2 regions of the Aureimonas sp. AU20 genome follow, and region 1 is predicted to be linked to the other one. Evidence: riboswitches for the same ligand, from Rfam matches in the RefSeq annotation. Region 1 holds a riboswitch; the other holds the start of a gene.

The links. A riboswitch is a leader RNA that binds a small molecule or an ion and turns the genes downstream of it on or off. The one in region 1 is predicted to bind S-adenosylmethionine.
Region 2: linked by a shared signal. The riboswitch ahead of M673_RS17705 (homoserine O-succinyltransferase) and the one ahead of M673_RS15525 (O-succinylhomoserine sulfhydrylase) in region 1 are both predicted to bind S-adenosylmethionine.

Annotation. Positions count from the first base shown of each region.
Region 1 is NZ_CP006367.1:3,396,993-3,407,331, forward strand. It holds gene M673_RS15475 (osmoprotectant NAGGN system M42 family peptidase) at 1-1,019, shown strand, start outside; gene M673_RS15480 (methyl-accepting chemotaxis protein) at 1,209-2,909, shown strand; gene M673_RS24675 (hypothetical protein) at 2,979-3,152, opposite strand; tRNA gene M673_RS15485 (tRNA-Asn) at 3,464-3,538, shown strand; gene M673_RS15490 (hypothetical protein) at 3,693-3,932, shown strand; gene M673_RS15495 (hypothetical protein) at 4,152-4,523, shown strand; gene M673_RS15500 (peptidoglycan D,D-transpeptidase FtsI family protein) at 4,745-6,505, shown strand; tRNA gene M673_RS15505 (tRNA-Gly) at 6,733-6,807, opposite strand; tRNA gene M673_RS15510 (tRNA-Gly) at 7,016-7,090, opposite strand; gene M673_RS15515 (DUF2726 domain-containing protein) at 7,165-7,842, opposite strand; gene M673_RS15520 (2'-deoxycytidine 5'-triphosphate deaminase) at 7,862-8,944, opposite strand; SAM riboswitch at 9,070-9,147, shown strand; gene M673_RS15525 (O-succinylhomoserine sulfhydrylase) at 9,177-10,339, shown strand, end outside.
Region 2 is NZ_CP006368.1:158,133-168,471, reverse strand. It holds gene M673_RS17740 (EAL domain-containing protein) at 1-258, opposite strand, end outside; gene M673_RS24705 (hypothetical protein) at 427-1,386, opposite strand; gene M673_RS17730 (cytochrome b) at 2,048-2,611, opposite strand; gene M673_RS17725 (anti-sigma factor family protein) at 2,625-3,386, opposite strand; gene M673_RS17720 (sigma-70 family RNA polymerase sigma factor) at 3,392-3,898, opposite strand; gene M673_RS17715 (COG4315 family predicted lipoprotein) at 3,905-4,297, opposite strand; gene M673_RS17710 (YceI family protein) at 4,420-4,986, opposite strand; gene M673_RS17705 (homoserine O-succinyltransferase) at 5,221-6,132, opposite strand; SAM-I-IV-variant riboswitch at 6,171-6,278, opposite strand; gene M673_RS17700 (sigma-54-dependent Fis family transcriptional regulator) at 6,485-7,558, opposite strand; gene adh (aldehyde dehydrogenase) at 7,750-9,261, shown strand; gene M673_RS17690 (ROK family protein) at 9,749-10,339, opposite strand, start outside.

The DNA.
Region 1 (10,339 bases):
AGGAGTTGCAGCGCCTTGGGCTTGAAGTGGAGCTGACGCGGCGCGGCGCCATCCGGGCCATCCGCCAGGGCTCGCGCCGGGCGGCGGCCCGCGCCATCGTCAGCCATGTCGATACGCTGGGCGCGCAGGTGAAGGCGCTGAAGTCCAACGGGCGGCTCGAGCTCGTGCCGATCGGCACCTGGTCGGCGCGTTTTGCGGAAGGCGCGCGGGCCACGATCTTCGCCGAGGAGACCGCCTATCGCGGTACCATCCTGCCGCTCAAGGCCTCTGGCCACACGTTCAACGAGGAGATCGACACCGCGCCGATCGGCTGGTCGCATGTGGAGCTTCGCATCGACGAGATCGTGCGGAGCGAGGCCGACGTCGTGCGGCTCGGCATCGATGTCGGCGACACGGTGGCGATCGACCCGCAGCCGGAATTCATGGACAACGGCTTCATCGTCTCGCGTCATCTCGACAACAAGGCCGGCGTCGCGGTCATGCTGGCCGCGATCGAGGCCATGGAGCGCGCGGGCTCGGCAACGCCGGTCGACATCCACTGGCTTTTCACCATCGCGGAGGAAGTCGGCGTCGGCGCCGCCTCGATCCTCAAGCCCGAGGTCGCCTCCATGGTGGCGGTGGACAATGGAACCAGCGCGCCGGGCCAGAACTCCTCGGAATTCGGCGTCACCGTCGCCATGGCCGACCAGACCGGCCCGTTCGACTACCACCTGACGCGAAAGCTCGTGCGGCTTTGCCGCGAGGAGGAGATCCGCTTCCAGAAGGACGTCTTTCGCTATTATCGCTCGGATTCGGCCTCGGCCGTGGAGGCGGGCCACGACGTGCGCACGGCGCTCGTCACCTTCGGCGTCGACGCCTCGCACGGCTGGGAGCGCATCCACATGCACGCCCTGCGCTCGCTGGCCGAGCTTCTGACCGCCTATGCCGTTTCGCCGCTGGAAATCGAGCGCGACATGAAGCAGAGCGGCGATCTCGCGGGCTTCACCCGCCAACCGCTGGCTGAAGCATCCGAGGAATAATTTCGCGGCTATTTATAAGGACGAGGCAGGATTTATTTCCAATCCTACCCGCCACAACCTTGTCGTTCAGGGGAATGTAACCAGAGCGGGAGCGTTATTGAAACAAGGTCCGAACTATTAGCTAGGACTTATAATTTTCGATGAAGGTTTCTTATGCTTCGCTTTCCCCGAATGACTGTTCGCTTGAAAATGACGATGCTGCTGCTCGTCGGCCTGCTCGCGCTTTCGATGGTCAATTTCTGGCAGGTGCGGGACACGATGCTGCGCGATGCCGACCGAAAGGCGCAGACGCAGCAGGAAGCCAATCTGCGCGTCGCTTGGGAAGTTCTGGAGCGCTACGGCAAGGACTTCAGCCTCGTGAACGGCGAACTCTTCGTCGGCCAGCAGAAGCTGAACGGCTTCGTCGAGCCGGTGGACAAGGTGAAGGAACTGGTCGGCGGCGTCGCCACGATCTTTGCCGGCGACACGCGCATCACCACCAATGTCGTGAAGCCGGACGGCAGCCGCGCGATCGGCACCAAGCTGACGACAGCGCCCGTGATCGAGGCCGTCCTGAAGAAGGGCGTCAGCTTCCATGGCAAGGCCGATATTCTCGACAAGCCGTATTACACTGCCTACGACCCGATCAAGAACGCGGCCGGCGAGACGATCGGCGTAGTGTTCGTCGGCGTCGAGCAAGCTCAGTTCATGGCCGGCGTCCATGATCTCCTAATGCAGATGGCCGTGACGAACGGGGTGATCCTCTTGGGCGTCGGCCTTCTCGCCTATGTCGGGATGGGCCCGATGCTGCGCCCGCTCCGCATCCTGCGTGAGGACGTCCTGCACATGGCGGCCGGCGATCTGGCGCGCGGGGTGCGCCTCTCCAAGGGTCGGGACGAGATCGCCGAACTCCAGCGCGCCATGGGCGACATGACCACCAAGCTCTCCGAGATCGTCTCGGGCGTGCGCGCCTCCTCCTCGCTGGTGGCCGCCGGCTCGGCCCGCTCGGCCGAAACCGCCGACCGCCTGTCGTCGGGCTCGACGGAACAGGCCGCCGCCTCCGAGCAAGCCTCGGCCGCGATCGAGGAGATGACCGCCAACATCCGCCAGAACGCCGACAACGCCTCCACCACCGAGAAGATCGCCGCCCAGGCCGCCGAGCATGCCGGCACCACGGGCGCAGCGGTGGCGCAGTCCACCGAGGCGATGCGCGCCATTGCCGAGAAGATCGCCGTGGTGCAGGAGATCGCCCGCCAGACCGACCTCCTCGCGCTGAACGCCGCGATCGAAGCCGCCCGCGCCGGCCAGCACGGCAAGGGGTTCGCGGTGGTGGCCTCGGAAGTGCGCAAGCTCGCCGAGCGCAGCCAGGCGGCGGCGGCCGAGATCGGTGACTTGTCGAGCCGCACGCTGGTGGTGGCGGAGGATGCCGGGGCGCGGCTGGAGCGGTTGGTTCCGGACATTCGCAAGACGGCGGAGCTAGTGTCGGAGATTTCGGCGGCGTGCCGGGAGCAGTCGATCGGCATCGAGCAGATCAACCAAGCGATCGGGCAGCTGGATCAGGTGACGCAGTCGAACGCCGGTGCGGCCAACGAGATGGCGGCCACCGCCGACCAGCTGTCCACCGAGGCGGGCCGTCTGGAAGAGCGGGCGGGGTTCTTTCGCTTGTCGGACTCCGAACGCGAACGGCTTCGCCAGGCGGAGGCGGTGGAGATCGAAGCCACCAACCGCCGGCTCACAGCGCAGGGCGCCAAGGCCGCGAAGGGCAAGCCGCAGGACGCCTCGGCCCCTACCCGTGCCAGCGCCCGGTCCTCTTCGGCCAAACGCAGCCGGCCGAGCGCGACCAATCTCAATCTGGACCGTTCCGAGGAGGCGGCGGAAGACCAGTCCGGGTTCCAGAAACTCAGCGCCTGAGAACGGTGCGACCCACCGTTTCGTTCTCAGCGGGCCGCCCTTTTGGCGGCCCGTTCCGTTTAGGGCCGCTCAGCCCTGCCGCACGTCGCCGGTCACATGGGGATTGCCGTCGCCCTTGGGCTCGACGCGGCCGCGCTCGTCCTTCGGCTTGAGATCGCCCGACGCCGTGGAGCCCGGCGGCTTCTCGATCTGGCTTTCTCGCGACTCGTCCTCGGGACCGACACGCTTGATCTGTTCGTTCATGGGACTCACCCGTCTCCGTTTGAGGCCATAATCGGCATGGCGGCTCGGCGGTTCCGATCCAGCCTTTCGCCAGGCTTGCCGTGTGGGGATCGTCCCGACAGGGCGCGGCTGGACTTGGGCCCCCTCGCCGCCCATGTTCAGCACGCGAAGTCCTCCCACAGGATCGGCTCCTGCCGCGGCTCCCGACTGATCTGTCAGGGTCCCGCGACAGACCCACCATCGTCCGATCATCCACAGACACATCGCGCTTTGGCATCAAAATGTCATTTTGCGATTGCCCCGCCCGGTCTTCTTTGGTAACAGCGCGTCATTCCCCGGTAGCTCAGTGGTAGAGCAATCGACTGTTAATCGATCGGTCGCTGGTTCGAATCCGGCCCGGGGAGCCACCTTTCAAATTCTGATCGTTTGCCAGGTCATCGCAGGCCTAGACCGTTTGTGTCTGCACACTCAAAGCACTCTGGTCCGGGCTCGCGCGAGCCCTATGGAACGCTGACGAGCACGATGACGTTTCCCTTCGACAAGGCTCGGAGGATCGCCAACATGACGTCGCATAGCGTGGAAGAAGATCGCGTAATCTCGCACAACAAGCCGATGGGGCCGAAGCTGCGCATCGCGATCGGCGTCTTTCTGCTGGTCCTGCTCACGGCCATGATCAGCACGCTCGTGATCGGTGGCCCGACGGCCGACCCGGCCACCGCCAAGATTTCGCTGCAGCAGCAGGGAACGATCCCGACCAATCCCGGCGCCACGCCCAACGGCAGCCCCAGCGCCAATCCTTGACGCCAAGCGGCCGACGCCCTCAGCGTCGGCCTTCAGAGCGCCCAACCGGCCCGTCCAGCGCCCGCCGACAAGCTCGCGCCCACGAACCTCCTCGCAACCGCCTAGCGCTGAAAGCACGCTTCGACCGTGCTCTGCCCTTCCTCCGGCGAGCCTTCGATCCAGCGATTTTCGAGCGAGTTTATTCACCAAGTCTTAACCAGCCTGGGGCGAGGTTGGGGCATGTCGCCTCCGCTCGCCCGCGCCTTTGCCCGGATCGCCAGCACGCTCTTCGCCTTCGCGGCGTTGGTGCTGATCGGTTTCGTGACATCGCCGGCCGGGTTTGCCGCAAGCGATCTGCCGCCCACTCTTCTGGTCCATCAGGACGCTGCCACCCCGGACGATTCCGGCGCGCCGCAGGTCGCCGGGGATCAGGACGAGCCCTCGTCCTTCGAGGCCATGATGCCGGGAACCTGGCAGATCGCCGAGCGCCCGCAGTCCTCTTGGACGATGGCCGGTGCGCGTCTTGGTGCAGCCACCGACCTTTCCGGACCCGACAGGCCCCCTCCCCGCCACCGCTCCGATCTTCGGAGCGGATCGCTCGGGATGCTCTAGCTAGCCCCGCGAACCCGAAAGGTCGAAGCCGGCCGCCCGCTCCTCGCATCCGCGCCGCCGGCGCGAGCGGGGCCAGGGCGCGATCGGCTCGCCCAGCCGGCAGGCGCCCATAGTCCCTGCCCCTTCGGTTCGCCCAGCCGGCTTGTCTCGCCCGCGCCCCTCTCCGCGAACGCCCAGCGGCCGATTTCGGCCGGAAAGTTCCAGACGCGGACGACCCACCCATGCGCTTTCCCAACATTCGACGCCTGCTATCCGCCGCGCCCGCGCCCGAGCTCCTGTCGCGCCGTCCGGCCTATGTCCGCCTTCGCACCGGGCTGATCCTCGGGCTCTTCGCCGGCATCTACTGCGTCATCGGCGGCCGGCTGGTGATGCTCGGCGCGGTGGAGGAGCCGACGCCCGTCGCCTGGCCCTCGCCGCCCTCCAAGGCGCGGCCGAACATTCTGGACCGCAACGGCCAGGTGCTCGCCATGGATATCCCCAGCGCCTCGGTTTATGCCGAGCCACGCCGCATGGTGGACGTGGACGAGGCGATCGAGGGTCTGACGCGCGTCTTCCCCGATCTCGACCCGGCCGATCTGCGCAAGCGCCTGTCGAGCCGCTCGGCCTTCACCTGGATCAAGCGCACCACGACGCGCGCAGAGCGCGACGCGCTCTGGGCGCTGGGCATTCCTGGCGTCGGCTTCCGCGACGAACTGCGCCGGCTCTATCCCAATGGCCGCGCGGCGGCGCATGTCCTGGGCGCGGTCAATGTCGACAATATTGGCATCGCGGGCATGGAAAGCTGGGTGGACCGGCAGGGACTGCAGGTGCTGCGCGGCGCGGGTCTGGATCTCGACAGCGAGAACCTGGAGCCGATCCGCCTCAGCCTCGACCTGCGCGCGCAGCACGCGCTGACGGTGGAACTCTCCGAGGCGGTCAATAAGTTCAGCGCGATCGCGGGCGCAGGGCTTGTGATGGACGTGACGAACGGCGAGGTCATCGCCCTCGCCTCGCTGCCCGATTTCGACCCCAACGTGCCGACCGACGCCCTGAAGCCGGACCGCATCAACCGCGTCAATGTCGGCACCTACGAGATGGGCTCGACCTTCAAGGCCATGACCACGGCCATGGCGCTGGATTCCGGCCTGTTCGACCTGCGCTCGGTGGTGGACGCCAGCGCCCCCTTGCGCTTCGGCCGCTTCTCCATCCGCGACTATCGCGGCCAGAACCGGCCTCTGAACATTCCCGAATCCTTCATCCACTCCTCCAACATCGTCATGGGCAAGATGGCGATGGCGGTCGGCCCGGAGCATCACCGCTCCTTCCTCAAGCGGCTCGGCCAGCTCGACCGGCTGAAGACCGAACTGCCGGAAAGCGCCAGCCCGCTTTTCCCCGCCAAATGGGGCGATCTCAATACGGCGACGATTTCCTTCGGCCACGGCATCGCGGTGACGCCGCTTCAGGCGAGCATGGGCATCGCCGCCGTGGTGAATGGCGGCCGCCTCCTGCGCCCGACCTTCGTCAAGGGCGCCGACGTGGCGGAGCGGGTCGTGTCGGAAGGCGTCGTGTCGGAGCGCACCGGCGAGGCGCTGCGCTTCCTGATGCGGCTGAACGCCCGCGTCGGCTCGGCCGGCAAGGCGGATGTCGACGGCTATTTCGTCGGCGGCAAGACCGGCACGGCGGAGAAGGTCGTGAACGGGCGCTACGACAGCGGCACGGTGCTCACCGCCTTCATGGGCATCGCGCCAGCCCATGCGCCGCGCTATCTCTTCATGACGGTTCTGGACGAGCCCAAGCCCCTGCCCGAGACCTACGGCTTCCGCACCTCGGGCTGGAACGTGGTGCCGACCACGGGCAAGATCATCGCGCGCATCCTGCCGATTTTGGGCGTCGCGCCGACCGCCACACCCCCGGCCTCCCCCTTCCCCGCCATGGTCTCCGCCCGCGCCTGGGGCTCGAACCTCTTCGACGGACAGCGGCAGGTCGCGATCAATCAGCCTTAAGAGGCTCTCAGCCAGCGGGCGGGCGCGAGGCGCGCCCGCTGGTTCGGCCCGGACAATGGTGCTGGGTTAAAGACTCAGACGATCATAGGCGAAGACGCCGACGCAAAGTGGCAACGCCGTCAGGCATGGAGCATCGCCGCGATGTGCAACGCCCGTCGAACGGCCAACAGCTCGACGCGACAAAGCCACCGGCTCGAACGTGGAGAATTTGAATGTCTTGAGAAAACTGGAGCGGGCGATGGGATTCGAACCCACGACCCCAACCTTGGCAAGGTTGTGCTCTACCACTGAGCTACGCCCGCCCGCTCTTGTCTCCGCCGCCCCGTGAGGCGCTGCGGATGGGCGGCTTATGAGCCATCCCGAGGGGGAATGCAAGAGGGTTCGATTGGAAAAAGCGGCTGACGGCTTTCGATCGTCGCAGCCCAAGGCTGGCCCGTCTTCGGTCCTCCCTCGCCAGCCGAAACCGCGAGCCGAAGCCCGTTCGAATATCGAAAATCGGAAGGGAGATATTGGAGCGGGCGATGGGGATCGAACCCACGACATCCAGCTTGGGAAGCTGGCGTTCTACCGCTGAACTACGCCCGCGCTCACGCCCAACACGTAGCGGAACGGCGGTTTCCTGGCAAGAGCCGGCTGGCGGGAGGAAGGAGCATGCGGCGCTATCTCCGCCAGCGCGGCCCCGCCCCGTCTGGGCGCCCCGCCTCGGCGCACGCGCCGTCCGTCAGAAGGCGAAGGATCTCCGCCTTGCCGGCACCGGCCGGCACTTCTACCAGCGGAATGCCGACGCGCTCCAGCACGAGGCGCTTGACCGCCATGCGGTCCGCCGCATCCTCCGAAAGGTCGTGGCCGGTCCCGTGATATTCCACCACAAGCCGAGGCTGGCCGAAGCGGTCGATCAGCAGGAAATCCACCCGCTTGCTGTTGAAGGAGCTGAAGGCGGCCCGCAGGCGGCGATCGGAAGGGTCGTAGGCCGTCTTCACGAAGGCGCCCATGGCGACCTCGAAGGACAGACGCCAGTCCGGCCGCTGGTCGCGCACCCATTCGTCCAGCGCGTAGAGAACGCGCGAGGCTTCCTTATTCACGGGGCAGACGGCGCGCAGCTCAGCGCTCGCGATGAAGCGAAGCTGGTTCGCGGAGCGCGAGACGTCGTTCTCCTCGAAATATTGCCGGCGCCGCTCGGCCTCCTCCTCGCGGGCCGCCTCTTCGACGCGGAGAGCATCGATCTCGCGCCTCGCCTCGCGCGCGATGCGCCGGGCGCGGCGCGCGAAGAGCGCCAAAGCGATCGTGAAAGCGACCAGAAGCCCGATCAGCGCCGGCTGCATTCCGCTTCCCACCATGTCTCACTCGCGCTGCGCGTCAGACGAAATGCTTGGAAAGCTTAAGCCCCTGGGCCTGGTAGTTGGAATTGAGGTCGATGCCGTAGAGCCGGCTCGGCAGCGAGGCCATGCGCTCGTAGACGAGGCGGCCGACGATCTGGCCGTGCTCCAGAATGAAGGGCACGTCGTGGCTGCGCACTTCCAGCACCGCGCGGCTGCCCGTGCCGCCGGCCAGACTGTGGCCGAAGCCGGGGTCGAAAAAGCCGGCGTAGTGAACGCGGAACTCGCCGACCAGCGGGTCGAACGGCGTCATCTCGGCGGCATAGGCGGGGGGGACATGCACCGCCTCTTCGGACACGAGAATGTAGAACTCGTCGGGATCGAGCACGAGTTCGCCCGTGCCGGAGCGATGGATCGGCTCCCAGAAGTCGAGCACGGGCTGTGCGGCGCGCTTGTCCACGTCCACCACGCCCGTGTGGCGCTTGCCGCGATAGCCGACGAGACCGTCGGCATTGCCCAGGAGATCGATCGAGAGGGCGATGCCGCCACCCGAAATGTTGGCGTCCGCCGTGCTGGTCAGCCGTTCGCTGGCGTGAAGCGCGGCCAGCTCCGCTTCGCCGAGCTGCGCGTCTCCGGTGCGAAAGCGGATCTGGCTGAGGCGCGAGCCGGGCCGCACCACGATCGGAAAGGTGCGCGGGCTGATCTCGATGAAGAGCGGACCACGATAGCCGGCCGGCACCTTGTCGAACTCCTGCGCGCCGTCGACCATCACGCGGGTGAAGATGTCGAGCCGGCCCGTGGAGGATTTCGGATTGGCCGCCGCGCGAACCTCGGGCGGCAGCGCCAGGGCCTCCTGCAGCGGCACGACATAAACGCAGCCCGTTTCCAGAACGGCGCCGCCCGTCAGGTCGATCTCGTGCATGGAGAAGCGCGCGAGCTTGTCGGCGACGCAGGCGCCCCGCCCCGGCAGGAAGCTGGCGCGCACGCGGTAGGCCCTGGAGCCGAGCCGAAGGTCCAGGCTCGCTGGCTGAATCTGGTCGGCGTCGAAGACCCGATCGGCCGTGATGCCGCCCGCCTCGAACAGCGCCGCAATGTCTCGATCAGGAAGAATACCGCCGGTCATGCACGGGTCCTACAGGCGTCGCGGGGAAAAATCGAGATGGATCGACGCCCGACCTTGGCGTCACGGTAAAAATCCCGTCCCGCTGCGGCATGGCGGCGATTGATTTGTGGCCGGTCGCGGCTTATGCGTCTTGCCGTGGTGATTTTGCCGGCCGGCTTGCAGCCACGTTAAACAACTCGCTAAAGGGCCGTTTCTCGAGTTCTCCCGAGCGGTTCCGAAGGCGTAGCCCTTCATGAAGTCGGCCCTCGGAGTGATCCTCATGTCCAAGCCCGACGAGACATCGCGCCTGCGGCCCGCCACCCAGATGGTCCACGGAGGCACGATGCGCTCCGGGTTCGGCGAGACGTCCGAGGCGCTGTTCCTGACGCAAGGCTTCGTCTACCCCACCGCCGAGGCCGCCGAGGCGCGCTTCAAGGGCGAAGAGCCGGGCTATGTCTATTCCCGCTACGCCAACCCGACGACGCGCATGTTCGAAGAGCGGATGATGGCGCTGGAAGGCGCCGAGGACGCGCGCGCCACCGCCTCCGGCATGGCCGCGATCTCGACCGCGCTGCAATGCGCGGTGAAGGCGGGAGACCATGTGGTCGCCGCGCGCGCCTTGTTCGGCTCCTGCCGCTACATCATCGAGACCGTGCTCGGCCGCGCCGGCGTGTCCTCGACCCTGGTGGACGGGCGCGATCTCGACCAGTGGCGCGCCGCCGTGCGACCCGAGACCAAGCTCTTCTTCCTGGAAAGCCCGACCAACCCCACGCTGGAACTGGTCGATATCCGGGCCGTCGCCGAGATCGCCCATGCGGCGGGCGCGGTTCTGGTGGTCGACAACGTCTTCGCAACGCCCCTGCAGCAGAAGCCTCTGGAGCTCGGTGCAGACGTCGTCGTCTATTCCGCCACCAAACATATCGACGGCCAGGGCCGGTGCCTGGGCGGCGTCATCCTGTCCTCGGCCGAGTGGATCGAGAAGAACGTCCAGGACTTCTTCCGCCACACCGGCCCCTCGCTCTCGCCCTTCAACGCCTGGACGCTGCTGAAGGGCCTCGAGACCCTGCCGCTGCGCGTCGCGCAGCAAACGGCCAACGCCGCGCGCATGGCCGATGCTCTCGCCGCATCGCCCAAGGTTGCGCGCGTGCTCTATCCCGGCCGCGCCGACCATCCGCAGGCCGAGCTGGTGAAGCGGCAGATGACGGGCGGCTCGACGCTGATCGCGGTGGAGCTGGCGGGCGGCAAGGAGGCGGCCTTCCGATTTTCCAACGCGCTCCAGATCATCAAGCTGTCCAACAATCTGGGCGATGCCAAGAGCCTCATCACCCACCCCGCCACCACGACGCACAAGAGCCTGACCGACGAGGCGCGCGCGGAACTGGGCATCGGCCCCGGCCTCCTGCGCCTCTCGGCGGG
Region 2 (10,339 bases), on a different replicon from region 1:
GTAGTCGCAAGGTGGCATGACGGCGAGCCCTTTCAGCCCCGCCGCCATGGTCTCGAATTCGAGGTCCAGGCCCAGGCCGACCTCGCTCGCATCCTGAAACCATTGATCCGGCGAGCGATAGGGTTCGAGCTCGAAGCGCGTCAGGCATTCGCGGCCCTCGATCCGGTCGTCGGACAGGCGCAGGAGCGGCTGATAGGTCGTGCGATACGCATGATAGGCGATGATCTGCCGGATGCGCCCCCGCTTGAGGCGCTGCATCGCATTGGGAGCCTCTCGCGGGGCGGAAGCCTGGACCAGGCACTGCATCATTTCACTCCACAGGATGGGAGGGCTCGGATGGCGGGGGCAGCGGGCGTTGCGATTGGCGGCCCGATCGGCCGAAATGGGCGGGTGCCGATCCCGATGGATCGGCACCCGCTCGTCTGTTCAGGAGCCGCGCAGGATCTTGCAGAGTTGCACGAGGCCCCAATCGTTGGCATTGGGGTCCGCCAGGATGCTGCCGCACTGCCGCTGCATCTGACGCCGATCGCTGCGGCTCATCTGGTTGAAGGCGGTGGCGACGGTCGCGACCCGGCGGTTCATCCCGGGCGTGATGGGGATCACTCCACGCGGACGGCCCACCATGCCGGGAGCGGTGGTCGCGACGCCCGGGCCGTTCGGCCGCGCGCCGATCACGGGAACGCCGGGATTGCCGGGTTGAAAGCCGCCCGAGGGCCCGTCGGCGCGGCCGGGAAGCGAGCCTCCGGTGCCTGGGCGCGACCCGCCAATCCCATTGCCGCGCGATCCGCCGAGCGAGGCGCCCAGGCCGACCCCGATGCCGTTGGAGCCGCCGACCGATGCGCCGGCCCCGGCATTGACGCCCTGGCCCCCGCCGAGCGAAGCGCCGAGGCCCGCGCCGACGCCGTTGGAGCCCCCGAGCGAGGCGCCGGCCCCGGCATTGACGCCACTGGAACCACCCACCGACGCACCAACGCCGGCATTGACGCCGCTGCCGCCGCCGATCGAAGCGCCTGCGCCGGCATTGACGCCACCCGACCCGCCGCTTGACCCGCCAATCGAGGCACCGACGCCTGCGCCGACGCCATTGGAGCCGCCGACGGACGCACCCCCTCCGGCGTTGACGCCCGACCCGCCGCCCAGCGACCCACCAAGCCCGGCACCCACGCCGTTCGCGCCGCCGACGGACGCTCCGATGCCGCCGCCGAGCCCGCCATTGCCGAGCCCGCCGCCAAGGCCGGCAGAAACGCCACCGGCACCTCCGACCGAGGCACCGACCCCTCCCCCGAGGCCGCCGCCGAGCGACTGAGCGTAAACGGCGGAGGGTCCCGCGATCGTGACGGCACAACCCAAAAGCATGGTGGAAGCGAAAATCTGAACTCTATTCATGAAACGTCTCCCTGGCCCGAATGGCGATCGCAGTGAACCTGCGCAGAAGAGACGGTCAAAAGAGCCCGAAGTTTCAGTGCCTTAAAATGATAAGAGATATATGCTTTCGAAAAAGTTACAGCGTGCAGCAGACTTGTTCGAGTGCATTGCAATAGCTTCAGGTTATAAATGCCACGATTGCCCCGCTTCAACTTTAACCGAGAGTTGACGCGGGAATTCACTCTGGAGAAGGCCCTTGAGCATCCACATCGGCGCGTGGAGGCGACGTTCGCCACACGCCGACCAGCGGGGTGAACGTCCGGCTTTCCCAACGAAACCGAACGGATCGCTTCCACTCTTCCGACCGCTTCCATCGTCGGAATGCTTTCCCGTAGGCGGACTTCGGTTGCCCAAGCTTTCATCCCAGCTTAGGCCTAGCCTATGGTGATGTGGCGTCCAGAACCGAACATTCGTTTGAAGGCTTCGGGCCTACACCGGCGTCACGGTAAGCTCCTCACCGCCGAAGTCTGGGATGATGCCGGGTGCGTCAAGCGCTTGCGCCCGCTCGGCGGCACGGTCGCGTTCGGCGAAACGGCCGCGAGGGCTCCCGTTACGGCATCGAGGCCTATCTCGAACTGAAAACTATAGCTCTCGGCCGACGCATTCCGAACGCTCGGCGGGTTCAGCGATCGGCCAGGAAAGGCAGCATGTTCCGCAGGACAGAGTCCCTTCGATAGAGATGATGGAACAGCGCCGCTCCGCCATGGAGCAGGATCAGGAGGGCGGTGCCATAGGCCAGCCAGCCGTGCAGCGAGGACCAGAAGGTCTCCGCCGCGTCCGACACCGCGATGGGCAGGCCGGGAACCACGAACAGATCGAAGACGTAGCTGGGAATGCGCAATGGCGAGGACGAGGCCACCGCCCAGCCCGTCAGCGGGATGAGGAGCGTCGCGGCCAGAAGAGCGAACTGGACAGTGCGCGCCGCCCGCCATTCGAGACGCGTCACGCCCTCGGGCGCGGCATGGGCCCGATGCGCCAGCGACCAGACGAGGCGGGCCGACGCCAGCGCCAGCGTCAGGAAACCCAGCGACTTGTGCCACTGAAACAGGGCGAACTGGAGCGCCGGCTTTCGGTCGAGCATCGTCATGGCGAAGCCGAGCGGGATCTGAATCAGGAACAGGAGGGCCACGGACCAATGGAGAAGGATCGCCATCGGCCCATAGGTGTTCGATCGCTCAAACCGCATCTCGTTCCCCTCCTCAGATCAACTGCCGATAGGCCGCCTTGGCGATGGTCTGGAGGCGCTGGAGCGGGAGATCCCCGACCACGGCGCAGCGAATGGTCTCGTCGTTCCAGAAGACCGCTTCGAGCCGGTCGAGATTGGCATGGAGAAACGAGGTCTCTTCCTCGCCGGCATTGGGCGCGACATAGAGCGTGACGCGGCGGCCCGTGGCGTCTTCGTACATAAGCTGCGCGGCGGGGCCGTCGCCGTTCGGCAGGAGGCGTCCGCCCACGAACTGCAGTTCGAAGCTTCGAAGGTCCGGCAGGTTGATGGTTCGATCGAGACGGCGCGACAGCCATTTTTGCAGAACAGGGCTCTGGCTGGCGTCAAGCTCGACGGGGCGCACCCGATCGTCGGAATAAAGATGGTGCGCCTCCACCGCCATGGTCACCATCGAGTCCAAGGCCGGTTCGCGAGAGGACAGGGCGCTGGCCCCGCCCCAACCAAGCCCCGTGCCGAGGCAGAGAAACCCGACGGCCGCGGCGACATTGCGCCAGGCCGGGGCGACGCTGCGGCGTTGGCGCGCAAGGCGGTACGGATCGAGGCGCGCGGGCGTTTCCTCGCGCGATGGCCCGCCATAGAGCGCCTTCAGCATGTCGGCCTGTCGGCGCCAGTCGGAAACGATCCCGGCGGCCTCCGGCGTCTCGGCCAGATAGGCCTCGACGGCTCGGCTCCGTTCGGCGTCGAGTTCGCCATCGACGAGGGCCTGGAGGTCGTCGGACGTGATGGGACTGTTCACCCTGGTCATTTCACCGCTCTCAGCTTCGGCCCGTCTTCCTGGGTGGCCTGTCGGATCGCCGCGCGCGCCCGGCCGAGGCGAGACATCAAGGTTCCGATCGGGATGTCGAGGATCGCCGCCGCCTCGGCATAGGGAAATCCTTCCACCGTCACGAGAAGCAAGGCCTCGCGCTGGTCGGCGGGCAAGGCCTCGATCGCCCGCGCCAGCTCGGCGAGCGCCAGACGGCCGAACTGCGTTTCCGGGGTGGAAAGCTCTTGCGTCAAGGCGTCGAACGACACGGTCGCCGGGCGACGCCGGCGACCGCGCAGATCGTTGCGGAAGATGTTGAGGAGAATGCGAAAGAGCCATGCGCGGATCGACCCGCCGGGTTTCCAGAGGTCGATCTTGCGCACCGCCCGCTCCAGGCAGTCCTGAACGAGATCGTCGGCTTGGCTGCGGTCGTGCGTCAAGGCGCGGGCATAACGCCGGAGCGCGGGAACCGCATCTGCGATCTCGTCCAGGGGGTCTGCCATGTCGGATCAGTCCTTGGCGACGTGCCAGACGCCGCCGACGCCGTCGCCGGTCATGTCGCCCGGCTTCTTGTCGTTCATCCAGAGATAGAGCGGCTCGCCCTCGTGCGCCCATTGCCGGGTGCCGTCCTTGCGCTCGACCAGCGTCAACTCTCCGTCCGCCTTCGCGTCGCTGGACGCCAGAAGCGGCGGCCATTTGCGGGCGCAGTCGTCGTAACAGGCCGACACGCCGCCCGAATCCTTGTCGAACGTATAGAGCGTCATCGACTTGGCGTCGGTCAGAATCTCGCCCTTCTCGGACTTCATTTCCTTCACCGCGCCGCCGGCATAGTCCTCGGCATGGGCAAGCGGCCCGGCAGCCAGTGTCATCAGGCCTGCGACGAGTAGCGAACGGGAAAGCATGGTCATCCTCCTGTTTGGTCGATGGTGGGGCGTTCCGAGCGGAAACCCACAGCGGCTGAAAACACCTGCCGCGTCGCTTTCATCCCTCTCTTCCCCGCTTTTTTCGAAAAGTTCCGAAAAGGTCAGCGCTGGCCTTCGAGCCGCATGTCGAAGTTCACGACATTCGAGTAGATCGGCGTTCCCACCCCCATGCCATAGGGCGTGCGGTAGATGTCGCCCACGACATGGAAGACGAAGCGGCCCTTCTCCTGATTCGTCAGCTCGGCCTGAAACGTCTCAGGCCGGCTGACACCGTGGGCGGTCAGGGTCCCCTCGATGCGGGCCGTCCGTGGCCCGGTCTGAACCACGCGGGTCGAGCGGAAGGTGATGTCGGGATGCGCGTCGGCGTCGAACACGGCCTCGGACTGTAGAAACGCATCGATGCGCGGCTGTCCCGTGGCGACGCTGGCGGCCTTCAGATCGATCGAGACGCTGGCGCGGGCGGGATCGGACGGATCGAGCCGGAACTGTCCCGAGACCTCCTTGATGGTGCCATCGATCCCGCCGCCTCCGACCTGGCCGACATGAAAGCCGATGGAGGACGTGGGCGCGATCCGGTAGCTCCCGCCGTCGGCAACGGCCGCCCCGGCACCGGACGAAGCGAACGTTGCCAGAACGATCAGCGAAAAGCGCGATAGGGTGCGCAGCATGAACAACTCCCGTGTCGGCGGTCGTTCATTCGACCGGCATCGGGGACAACACCGGCGAGGCGGAAATCATCCCGCCGCGTGCGCCCCTGACGCACCCTGCCGCTTCGCGAGCCGGGATGCGGACGCTGGCCGAGTTCGATCCCATCAACGGCTTGATCCTGCCGCGTGGTGATGTCCGTGACTGCCCTCACCGGTCGCCAGGCGAAACCGACAAGTCTTATGTCCTACGGGAAATCAGGACGACGCACCGATGAAGCCGATGTCGAACGGCGTCGTCTGATAGATCTCGTTGATCCAGTTCCCGAACAGAAGATGCGCGTGGCCCCGCCAGCGGTTCTCGGGCGCGCCAGCGGGATCGTCCTTCGGGAAGTAGCCCACCGGCAAAGGACCCGCGCCGTCCCGATGGTACTCCTTGGCAAGCGTGTCGGTCTCGTATTCGAGATGATTGAACATGTGCAGCATCCGGTGGCGGGGATCGCTGACGAGGCAGGGGCCCGTCTCAGGAGCGCGGGCCAGGGTGACCAGGCCGCCCTCCGCCGGAAAATCCGCCTCCCGCACCTCGGTCCAGCGCGAGACGGGCACGTCGAACCGATCGGGAAAGCCGCGCAGCCAGGGCGAGGCGGGCGCGAGGTTGGCTTGCGCGAACACGCCGAAGGCCTTGGCGGCGAGCGGGTGCTTGGGTATGCCGTGGAGATGCTGCAGCGCCGCCTGCGCCGCCCAGCAGATGGTCAGTGTCGCGTGGACATGGGTCTGCGTCCAGTCGAGGATCTGGCGCAGCTCGGGCCAATAGCGCACCTCGCCGAACGGCAGATGCTCCACCGGCGCCCCGGTGATGACGAAGCCGTCGAAGCGCTCGGCCCGTGCCTCGCTCCAAGGTTTGTAGAAGGCCGACAGGTGGTCCGCCGAGGTGTGGCGCGCGACGTGGTCGCTGATGCGAACGAGCGTCAGCTCAATCTGCAGCGGCGTCGCGCCAAGGAGCCGGGCGATCTGCGTTTCCGTGCCGATCTTGTCGGGCATGAGATTGAGGAGACCGATCCGCAAGGGGCGGATGTCCTGCCGCACCGCGTCGGTCTCGCCCATCACCGCGACGCCTTCCGCCTCCAAAGTCCGGCGGGCAGGAAGATGGTCGGGAATTTTGATCGGCACGCGTCGTCGTCCTCTCTTCGGGGGACGACTGGAGTGGCTGAGGTCCGTGGGATTGCCGGATCGGCCACATCCTCCCTTGCGGGAGTGCCACCTTGCCCGGATCGGCAGGTTGGCGTCGGGCGTCGCCCCAACTCTTGATGCGGAGCGATGCTTATCGCGGAATTCCGGGTCCGGCAATGTCCGCTATCGGGGAGACGGTACGGCCGCTTCACCACGTCTGCGTCGGATGGCGGCTTTGCGTCACGAGGATGCCGGGCTCCCAACTCCTCGTCGAACCGAGATCAGTGAGCGCCGGATGGCCGAACCGCAGGCTTTCGAATAGATCGAGCCGATGCGAGCCTTCGCTCTCTGGTCAGATCAGGCCCTGTTTGCGGTAGCGGTGGATCGTGCTGCGGTGGATGCCGAGATGGCGGGCGGCCTTGCTGATATTGCCGTCTGCGGCGGCGAGCGCGGCCGCGATCGCCTCGACCTCGCGCTCCTCCAGCGTCGTCGCGGCCCCCTCGCCCGCCGGGCTGGCACCGAGGCCGAGATCGCCGCCGCGCGGCAAGGCATGGTCCGCATCCCAATGGCCCACGGCGTAGGCGCCGGAGGACAGGCGCAGGAGAAGCCCGCCCCGTCGCGGCTCCTCGACGGAAAGGATCGTTTCGAACAGCACCTCGTCCAGCGCGTCCCACGAAAGGCCGGCCAGCGACAAGCCGCGCCGGTTGCCCGCGACCAACCGGTCTTCGCGGAAAACGAGAATGCCCTCCCGGCTGGTTCCGAGCATGGCCGGGTCGCTGTGGTAGCGCAGAAGGCGGCAGTCCTCGAAATAGCGGCGAAACAGGCGATGCTCGATCTGGTCGACCGCCAGCCTGATCAGCCCGAGCGCATGGCCGTGCCCACGGCTGGACGATCCCGTCAGATCGAGCGCGCCGATAAGGGCGCCGCGCGGATCGGTGATGGGCGTCGCGGCGCAGCTGAGCACGCGGTGATCGGAGAAGAAGTGCTCGGAACCGTTGACGGCGATGGCGCGCCGCTCGGCCAGGGCCGTGCCGATGGCGTTGGTGCCGGTGCTGGCCTCCTTCCACGAAACGCCGGGGCGCAGCGCCAGTTCGGCCGCGCGTGAGGCGAAGCCGGCGTCGCCGATCGTGTCGAGGATCATGCCCTCGCTGTCCGTCAGGATCGCGACGCTGCCCGTGTCCCGCGCTTCGCCCGCGATCATTTCCAGTTCGGGCCGGCAGAGGCGTCGCAGAGCGTCGTGACGTTGGTGCAGCAGGCGAAGTTCGGACGCCGTCAGCGGCTGGAGAGTGGGCGCGCGTGCTTCGGCAAGGCCAAGATCGCTGCACCGCAACCAAGACCGCAGTACAGAATGTCGCACCGCAGCACTCGGCAACTGTCCTTCCTGGAAGAAGGCGTGCCGTGCCGAGGTCATATCGCTCTGTTCCATGATCGCTCCGCTTCGTCCCACTGTCGCATTTTGCGACACCGGTGCCTTTTACTGTCGCACGCTGCATCGAATGCTTGAACGATGGCCTTGAAATTTCACCACATCCGAGGCGCGCGGTCCATCCGTTGCTTGCGCGCCCGCCCGATGGGGCGGAACCTTCTCTTGCTCATCGCGAGGAATGAGGAGGTTCCATGACGATCCAGCTACCGATCACCACCCGCTCGGCCCCGTTCAAGCCGCGCTACGGCAATTTCGTCGGCGGCCGCTGGACGGACGCCGCAGACGGGCGCACCTTCCAGAACCACTCCCCCATCGACGGGCGGATTCTGTGCGAAGTCGCCCGCAGCGGGGCCGAGGATGTGGAGCGCGCGCTCGACGCCGCCCATGCCGCCGCCGAGAGCTGGGGCCGAACCAGCCCCGCTGAGCGCGCGCTCGCGCTTCTGCGCATCGCCGACCGGATGGAGGAAAATCTCGACCAGCTCGCCACGGCCGAGACCTGGGACAACGGCAAGCCGATCCGCGAAACGCGCGCCGCCGATCTTCCCCTGGCGATCGACCATTTCCGCTATTTCGCCGGCTGCCTGCGCGCGCAGGAAGGCAGCCTGTCGGAGATCGACTACGACACGGTCGCCTACCATTTCCACGAGCCGCTGGGTGTGGTCGGCCAAATCATTCCCTGGAACTTCCCGCTTCTGATGGCCGTCTGGAAGCTGGCGCCCGCGCTCGCCGCCGGCAATTGCGTGGTGCTGAAACCCGCCGAGCAGACGCCGCTCTCGATCCTCGTCCTGATGGAACTGATCGGCGATCTTCTGCCGCCGGGCGTCGTCAATGTCGTGAACGGCTATGGTCTCGAAGCGGGCAAACCGCTCGCCCAGTCCAGGCGCATCGCCAAGATCGCCTTCACCGGCGAGACGACGACCGGTCGCCTCATCATGCAATATGCCTCCGAGAACCTCATTCCGGTAACGCTGGAACTCGGCGGCAAGAGCCCCAACATCTTCTTCGCCGACGTGGCGGCGGAAGATGACGACTTCCTCGACAAGGCGCTGGAAGGCTTTGCCATGTTCGCCTTGAACCAGGGGGAGGTCTGCACCTGCCCGAGCCGGGCGCTGGTTCACGAATCGATCTACGACCGCTTCATGGAGCGGGCGGTCAAGCGCGTCGAGGCGATGATCCAGGGCGATCCGCTCGACCCGGCCACGATGGTCGGCGCGCAGGCCTCAGGCGAGCAGATGGAGAAGATCCTCTCCTATCTCGAGATCGGCCGCGACGAAGGGGCGAAGGTTCTGACAGGGGGCGGCCGCGCGCATCTCGACGGGCTCGACGGCTACTACGTTCAGCCCACCGTGCTTCAGGGGCACAACCGCATGCGCATCTTCCAGGAGGAAATCTTCGGCCCGGTGGTCTCCGTCACGACCTTCAAGGACGATGCAGACGCCCTCGCCATCGCCAACGACACGCTTTACGGCCTGGGCGCCGGTGTCTGGACGCGCGACGGCACGCGGGCCTACCGCATGGGCCGCGCCATCAAGGCGGGCCGGGTCTGGACGAACTGCTACCACGCCTATCCCGCGCATGCCGCCTTCGGTGGATACAAGCAATCCGGCATCGGGCGCGAGACGCACAAGATGATGCTCGATCACTACCAGCAGACCAAGAACATGCTGGTCAGCTATTCGCCCAAGAAGCTCGGCTTCTTCTGAGCAAGAGCCAACTCAAGCGCCGTGCGGATGGGTCCATCATCCGCACGGCGCCTGCCGTCTCACTCGGACGACCCTTATTTCGCGCGTCCTGCGCGTCGGGGAACCACCCCTCTTTCAGAAGGATAGCCTCCGTGCAGTGCGCCTTCAGATGTGGGGCATTGGTCATGATGCGCTCCCGTCTTGGGCCTTCGTCTTCCCAGGCTCAAAGATGCAGTCGAAAACACTAAGCCAGTTCGATCGGATAAATCACATGGACCAAATCTTGTGCGGTCCGTAAGCCGGTGGCGTCCTCAACATTGAAGGCCGCTGCGGACCAGGCACACGGTGCCGTTCACCAAGCGTTGGTCTTCCACCCGGACAAGTGTTGGGCCAGTGGGAAGCGCGGCGCGATCCGCGCCATCGGCCGCTCGCTCAACAGACGCAGATCAGGCAAACGACATCACACATCAAACGAGACCGACAGGTCTTGAGCCTTAAGCATTTTCAATCAATCCAACGCTCTAGCGCCGGCTCGGAAAGAGCGGCGCGGATCGGGCAAGAGCGCCTCTACGAGGGGAAGCGCAGCGAGCCCCAACGCGACGCCGGTCTCACCGAAGCTGGCGCGGGCGAGATCCGGCAGCCAGTAGGGCTGGGTCGGTCCGCCCATCCGCTCGGCCCTGCAGCGGACGAGCCGCGCGGTCAACGCATTCAAAAGCGGTTCGCCGAGGCGCCCGCCGACCGTCACGAGGCGCGGTCCCAGAAAGGCCGAGACGGCGATAATCATGTCGGTAAGGTGCTCGGCCGCATCGTCGATCCAGCGAGCGACCGCGGGCGCCTCGGGATCGGAGCCGGGGAGAAGCCGGGTCGAGGCCACGTCGTCCAAGAAGCGGCCGTCCGTGCCCGTCCGCATGCGTCCGACCAGCCCGGCACGATGGGACGCGCCGTCGAACACGGCGCCGCCGATCACCATGCCGGCCTGGACGCTGGGACCGAGCAGGATATGGACGAAACTGTCGTCGGCGCCCGCTCGGCCGAACTGGCGCTCGGCCATCGCCGCCGCCACAGTGTCCCGCTCGATCGTTACCGGCAGGGGCGCGAG